2 regions of the Janthinobacterium longum genome follow, and region 1 is predicted to be linked to the other one. Evidence: predicted binding sites of a transcription regulator. Region 1 holds the regulator's gene; the other holds the start of a gene.
The links. The regulator sigma-54, encoded in region 1, starts transcription at its own class of promoters, with help from an activator protein. The targets are predictions, from matches to a motif close to TGGCANGNAANCTGCTTT.

Region 1 (3,472 bases):
ATAATGGACAAGAATGAACGTTGCGGCAGCACCCTGATCGTGCGGGGACTGCAGAAAACCTATGGCAAGCGGCAGGTGGTGCATGATGTATCGCTGCAAGTCGAGTGCGGCGAAGTGGTGGGCCTGCTGGGCCCGAACGGCGCCGGCAAGACCACCTCGTTCTACATGATCGTGGGCCTGGTGCCGTCCGATGGCGGCACCATCGATATCAGCGGTGTCGATATCTCCAGCCTGCCGATCCACCGCCGCGCACAGATGGGCCTGTCCTACCTGCCGCAGGAAGCATCGGTGTTTCGCAAGCTGACGGTGGAAGACAATATCCGCGCCGTGCTGGAAATCCAGACGGTCGACGGCCGCCCGCTTAAAAAGCCCGAAATCGAGGAACGCCTCGACAAATTGCTGGCCGACCTGCAAATTGAAAAGCTGCGCGAAAACCAGGCCTTGTCGCTGTCGGGCGGCGAGCGCCGCCGCGTGGAAATCGCCCGCGCGCTGGCTACCGACCCGCGTTTCGTGCTGCTCGACGAGCCGTTCGCCGGCGTCGATCCGATTGCCGTGATCGAGATCCAGCGCATTGTGCGGTTTTTGAAGGAACGCAATATCGGCGTGCTGATCACCGACCATAATGTGCGCGAAACGCTGGGCATCTGCGACCGCGCCTATATCATCAATCAGGGTTCGGTACTGGCGTCGGGGCGGCCCGACGACATCATCGCCAACGAGTCGGTACGCCGCGTGTATCTGGGCGAACACTTCCGCATGTAAGCCAATGAAACAATCACTGCAGCTGCGCACCTCGCAGCACCTGGCACTGACGCCGCAATTACAGCAATCGATACGTCTGCTGCAACTGTCCACGCTGGAATTGCACCAGGAGCTGGAGCAGTTGCTGACCGATAATCCCTTGCTGGAACGGCTGGACGATCCGCTCGACCGCTCGCTGCGCCTGTTGTCCGACGGTGCCCTGAGTTCGACGGCGGCGCCCGCTGAAGCGCCGCCTGCGCCACCGGGCCAGGAAGCGCCTGCACCGGCGGCAGAAGCGGAAACGTTCGATGGCGATGGCGGCGAGAGCACGGCCGCGCCAGAGGGCGGCGACAGCGACTGGAACGAGGCCAGCCGCGGCAAGGCGCCCGATGACGAGGATTCTCGTCCGCAACTGGAGGCCCATCACTGCACCTTGCGCGAGCACCTGATGGAGCAGATGCGCGTGACGGTACTGGAACTGCGCGACCGTGCACTGGTGGAATTGATCATTGATGCGCTTGACGACAACGGCTACCTGGAAGAGCCGCTCGACGATATCCTGGCGCGCCTGCCGGAAGAGCTGGAAGTCGATGCCGACGAACTGCGCACGGCGCTGGCGCTGCTGCAAAGTTTCGATCCGCCCGGCGTCGGCGCGCGCAACGCGTCCGAATGCCTGGCGCTGCAGATCAAACGCTTGCCGCAGGTGGCGCTGGTGACGCGCCGCATGGCCCTGACCATCGTTGAAAAACACCTGGCCTGGTTTGCCCAGCGCGACTTCAACAAGCTCAAGAAAGCCCTCGACTGCGATGACGAAGACCTGCGCGAGGCGCAGACCGTGATTCGCTTGTGCAACCCGCACCCGGGCGCCGTGTTCGCTTCGGATGTGTCCGACTACGTGGTACCCGATGTGGTGGTCAAGCGCGCCCGCAACGGCTGGCAGGTTTCGCTGAACAATGACGTGATGCCGCGCCTGCGCGTGAACGCCATGTATGCCAATCTGCTCAAGCAGGGCAAGGGCGAAGGCGGCATGGGCGCACAGCTGCAGGAAGCCAAATGGCTGATCAAGAACATGCGCCAGCGTTTCGACACCATCCTGCGCGTGGCGCAGGCGATAGTGGAACGGCAAAAGGATTTTTTCTCGCACGGCGCAGTTGCCATGCGGCCACTTGTGCTTCGCGAAATAGCTGATACACTGGGTTTACACGAGAGTACTATCTCGCGCGTAACAACCCAAAAGTACATGCTGACCCCGCATGGAATGTTTGAGTTGAAGTATTTCTTTGGCAGCCACGTCGCCACCGAAGCAGGAGGGGAGGCGTCATCGACGGCGATACGGGCCTTGATCGTGCAATTGACAGGAGCAGAGAACCCTAAAAATCCTTTATCCGACAGTAAGATTGCGGACATGCTGGGGGAACAAGGCATGGTAATTGCGCGACGTACTGTTGCCAAATACCGGGAAGCGTTGAAAATTCCGCCAGTGAGTCTGCGTAAGTCTTTGTAGTTTTTTCGGTTCCTCTGCGGGCCGGATCGATGGACACCGCACGAACCCGATCATCTTTAGGAGTGTGTATGAATCTCACCATCAGCGGACATCATCTCGAAGTGACACCAGCCATCCGTGAATACGTACAAACCAAACTGGAGCGCGTGAAACGCCATTTCGATCACGTTATCGATATTGCCGTGATTCTGACCGTCGACAACCTCAAAGAGAAAGAAAAACGCCAGAAGGCCGAAGTGAATCTGCGACTGAGCGGCAAGACCGTCTACGTGGAAAGCCTGGCGCATGACCTGTATGCCGCAATTGACAGCCTGATCGACAAGCTCGACCGGCAAGTGATGAAGTACAAAACCAAAGTGCAAGAGCACGGTAAAGAGGCGATCAAGCATCTGCCAGACAACACTGCTGAAGAAGCCGCCGCCGTCTAGGCCTGCCGCTCCAGATTGTTGTGATCAACTAAGGGCGCGCTGTTTTATCATCGCGCCCTTTTTTGCGTCCGTTTTTCCGCCTCAGTGACGCTCGCGGTGGCGCAGCACGACCCGTTCGCGGTCGGCAAAATACTGCGCCAGGTGTTCCGCCATATACACCGAACGGTGTTGCCCACCCGTGCAGCCGAGCGCCACCGTCAGATAACTGCGGTTGTCGGACTTGAACGATGGCAGCCACTTTTCCACGAAATTGCGGATATCGGCAAACAATTCCAGCGCGCTGGGCTGGGCGTCCAGAAAAGCGATCACGGGCGCGTCGCGGCCATCGAGCGGCCGCAGCGCCAGGTCGTAATACGGATTGGGCAGGGCCCGCACGTCAAACACGAAATCGGCGTCCAGCGGCACGCCCAGCTTGAAAGCGAACGACTCGAAGAACAGAGTCAGCGGTGCGCGCTCGGAGGCGACGATATCCTTGACCCAGGCACGCAGTTTGTTGGCGCTCAGTTCCGACGTATCGATCACATGGCCCAGTTGCTGGATTGCCGACAGCCGTTCGCGCTCTTCCGAGATGCATTCGATCAGCGTGCGGCGGCTGGCGGGATTGTGATGGGGCCGCAATTCATGCGACAGCGGATGGCTGCGCCGGGTTTCCGAAAAACGCGCCACCAGCGAGTGTGTATTTGCCGTCAGGAACATGACCTTGACGTCATGCCCCTGGTCGCGCAGCAGCGCCACATTGTCCGGCAGACTGGCCAACGACTCGGCGCTGCGCGCATCGACGGCCACGCCCAGGCGGTCC
Region 2 (3,472 bases), on a different contig from region 1:
TTCTCATTTGCTGGCCACCCTGGACGGTGCTTTCGGCAGCTTGAACACCCAGTAGCTGCCGCCTTGCGTCACCTGCTTGGTCAGCTCGGCCATGTCGCCGCCCCACAGCGGCACCGCGCCGCCATAGCCGCTCGACAGGCCGATATACTGCTCGCCGTCCTGTTCCCAGGTGACGGGCACCGACACCACGCCGGAGCCGGTCTGGTACTTCCACAATTCCTTGCCGGTCTTCGCGTCGAAGGCCTTGACGAAGCCGTCCGAGGTCCCGGTGATCAAGAGGCCGCCGGCGGTGGTCAGGGTGCCGCCCCACAGCGGGAATTTCTCCTTGTTTTCCCAGACGATCTTGCCGGTCTTCGGATCGATGGCGCGCAGGGTGCCGATATGGTCTTCATACAGGCGCTTGATGCGGAAGCCCTGGCCCAGGTAGGCCGAACCAGCCTTGTAGTGGATCTGCTCGGTCCAGTAATCCATGCCCCAGTGATTGGCGGGGATGTAGAACAGGCCGGTGTCGGGCGAATATGACATCGGCATCCAGTTGGTACCGCCCAAAAATGGTGGCGACACGAAGACGGCCTTGCCCTTGTCGGCACCCGCTTCCGGCAGCGGCGGGCGCTTGCCGTTTTCCACCGGCCGCCCGGTTTTCAGGTCGATGCTGGTGGCCCAGTTGATGCCGTCAACGAAAGGCCAGGCATTGATCAGGGAAGTCGGCTTGTTCGGGTAGCCGGCGCCTGTCGCCAGCTTGCTACGGTCGGTTACGTAGAAGAATCCATTGCGGTCGGCGTGGGCCGAGGCCTTGATCAGCTTGCCCGTCCTGGCATCCTTGTAGTCGAACAGCACCACCGAGTTATTGCCTGAAAAATCCCAGGCGTCGTTCGGCGTGTGCTGGTAAAAGCCTTTCAGTTCGCCCGTGCTGGCATCGACATAGGACTGGCCCGAGGTGAACAGGCTGTCCCAGTTGCGCGGGTCGTCGCCTTCCTTGGTCCGTTCCCAGGTATTCCATGGCGCCGGGTTGCCGGCGCCGATGACGATGGTATTGGTTTCGGGATCGAACGACGCCGTCTGCCACGGCGCGCCCCCGCCGTGCTCCCACGATTCGCGCAGCTTGCCGTCCTTGTCGCGCGGCCAGCTGGGCGCTTTTGCGTCTCCAGTCGGGGTGCCCGGCTTGCCATCGGCGCGGCCCACATGGCCTTCGACCAGCGGCCGTGCCCATACTTCCGCGCCGGTATCCGGATCGCGCGCGAACAGCCAGCCCTGGGCGCCGAATTCATCGCCCGAGTTGCCGTGTATGAGCAGTACGCGGCCGCCTTTTTCGCGGATCACGAATGGCGCGCCCGTCATCGTGTAACCGAGTTTCTGGTCGCCGAATTTTTCGTTCCACATCACCTTGCCGGTGTTCTTGTTCAGCGCCACCATGCGCGCGTCGAGCGTGCCGAAATAGACCTTGTCGCCATAGATGGCCGGGCCCCGGTTGACCACATCGCAGCATGGGCGGATATCGTCGGGCAGGCGGTGTTCATAGGCCCACAGCTGCTTGCCGGTCTTGGCGTCGAGTGCATAAATGCGCGAGTAAGAGGCGGTCACATAGATGATGCCGTCATGCACCAGCGCCTGGGCTTCCTGGCCGCGCTGCTTTTCGCCACCGAACGAGAAGGTCCAGGCGGGCACGATCTGGCCGACATTTTTCGTGTTGATTTTTTTCGCCAGGCTGTGGCGCTGCGCTTTCAGGCCCAGGCCGTAACTGAGCACATCGGCGGTACCCTTGTCGGCGTTGGCGATATCGTCCCAGGTAACTTTGGTATCGGCCGCCGAGACGGCGCCGGCGATCAGGGCGAGGATGGCGAAAGCGATCGGACGTGGAAATTGTGGCTGCATGCTGGTCTCCCTTGTTGGTTTTTATGGTGGTGCGACGTGGTTGCCATGGGTAATTGAGCAACATGCGTGCCAGGCTTTTTCCACGGCGCGGGCGCGTCGGTATGCGCCGTACTGCCACAGTTGGCAACGCGGCGCTGTGCTGTTTTGTTACAGTGCGGCGTCGCTGCCGGTGGCAGGGCCGGGCTGGCACAAGGGTTGCTGTTGGGAGCAGGGAAGGCCGATATGCGCCTTCCTATAACCACAACAGGAGACCATCATGCACCCAGTACCACGCCGCCATTTCCTTTGCCAGTTGCTCGCCGTCGGCGGCATGGGCGCAGCCTCGCTCGCCGGCGCACAGTCGACCGCGCCGAAAGTCGACGAGGACAGCGACCAGGCCAGGGCACTCGGCTACCGCCACGACACGACCAGGGTCGATACGAAAAAATATCCGCAGCACAAGCCGGCTCAGCACTGTGCCAACTGTTCTTTCTTCCAGGGCAAAAAGGATGATGCGTGGGCAGGTTGCGCCATGTTTGGCCGCAAACAGATTGCGGCGCCGGGCTGGTGCCTGGCCTGGGCAAAAATTCCGGAGTAATAAGGGGTAGCAAGCAGAGGCAGCAGAGGCGCTGCCGTGGCAGCGCCTGCTTTTGATGACAGGCGTGATCCTACAAAGGCACTTCGCGCCGCGTCTCCAGATACGCCTTCACCGCCCAGATCGCCTCCTGGCTGAATACGCCTTCGAACGGCGGCATATAGACGGCGCCATTGCGCGAGCGTCCATGGCGTACCGTGTCCAGCACATACTGATCAATTTCCTGAGCGCAAGCCTCTTTTTTCTTGGCATCCGACAAGGCCGCGCAGTCATTGTCGAGCTTGCGCAAGTCGGGCGCCATGCCGCCCGAAACGGCTTCCAGTCCGTGGCAGCGGGCGCAATTTTGCGTAAAAGCGGAGTTGCCGATCCGTATCGCTTCCGCATTGTTCCTGTACGGATTTTCCGTGCGCCACTCGGCGCCCAGTTGTGGCAGTGTGGATGTGTCGACCGCCTGTGGCGTCATGTTGCCATGTGCCCAGACGGCGGCGGCCAGTATGCAGGCAAGGCCGCCAGCGGCAAGCCGCACGCTGCGCAGGCGGCTGGTTTTTCTGTTAGTGTTGACAGCAATATGTGGGGTCATGATGGTCTCCGTTGTGGTTATGCGCTTGATCGCGGCATGACCAGGGTAGCAATCGGTATGCCATCGCGCGCATCGCCAGTGCGCCTTGTTGCCATGCGTGCTGCGCTGCTCAGAAACGCAACAACTGTCGGGCGCGGATGATCCCATTTGACGCAGCTTTGCGCGTGGCGAACGGTCACCGCCGCTGTTTGCGTGCTGGCACGGCATTTGCAAAACAAGAGATCAGGATCACCTGACGAATAATCCAAAGGGCCGCCTCCCGGCGGCTTTCATCGAAGCCAAGACCAACGAGAAAGAGGACGACATGAATCTGGCAGACATCAGCAAACTGGGCGTAGCCAATCCCTTCAAACAACGCTACGACAACTATATCGGCGGCAAATTCGTCGCTCCCGTCAAAGGCGAATACTTCGGCAATATCACGCCGATCACCGGCCAGGTCTTCT

Region 2: ACQ4WM_RS24415 (methanol/ethanol family PQQ-dependent dehydrogenase) is a predicted target of sigma-54. The motif match lies at 1,927-1,944, and genes of this name have one in related genera.

The regions. Positions count from the first base shown of each region.
Region 1 is NZ_JBNYXQ010000002.1:383,004-386,475, forward strand. It holds gene lptA (lipopolysaccharide transport periplasmic protein LptA) at 1-4, shown strand, start outside; gene lptB (LPS export ABC transporter ATP-binding protein) at 4-762, shown strand; gene ACQ4WM_RS09995 (RNA polymerase factor sigma-54) at 767-2,245, shown strand; gene hpf (ribosome hibernation-promoting factor, HPF/YfiA family) at 2,314-2,673, shown strand; gene rapZ (RNase adapter RapZ) at 2,755-3,472, opposite strand, start outside.
Region 2 is NZ_JBNYXQ010000017.1:7,390-10,861, reverse strand. It holds gene ACQ4WM_RS24420 (pentapeptide repeat-containing protein) at 1-7, opposite strand, end outside; gene ACQ4WM_RS24415 (methanol/ethanol family PQQ-dependent dehydrogenase) at 4-1,872, opposite strand; gene ACQ4WM_RS24410 (high-potential iron-sulfur protein) at 2,129-2,449, shown strand; gene pedF (cytochrome c-550 PedF) at 2,520-3,026, opposite strand; gene adh (aldehyde dehydrogenase) at 3,331-3,472, shown strand, end outside.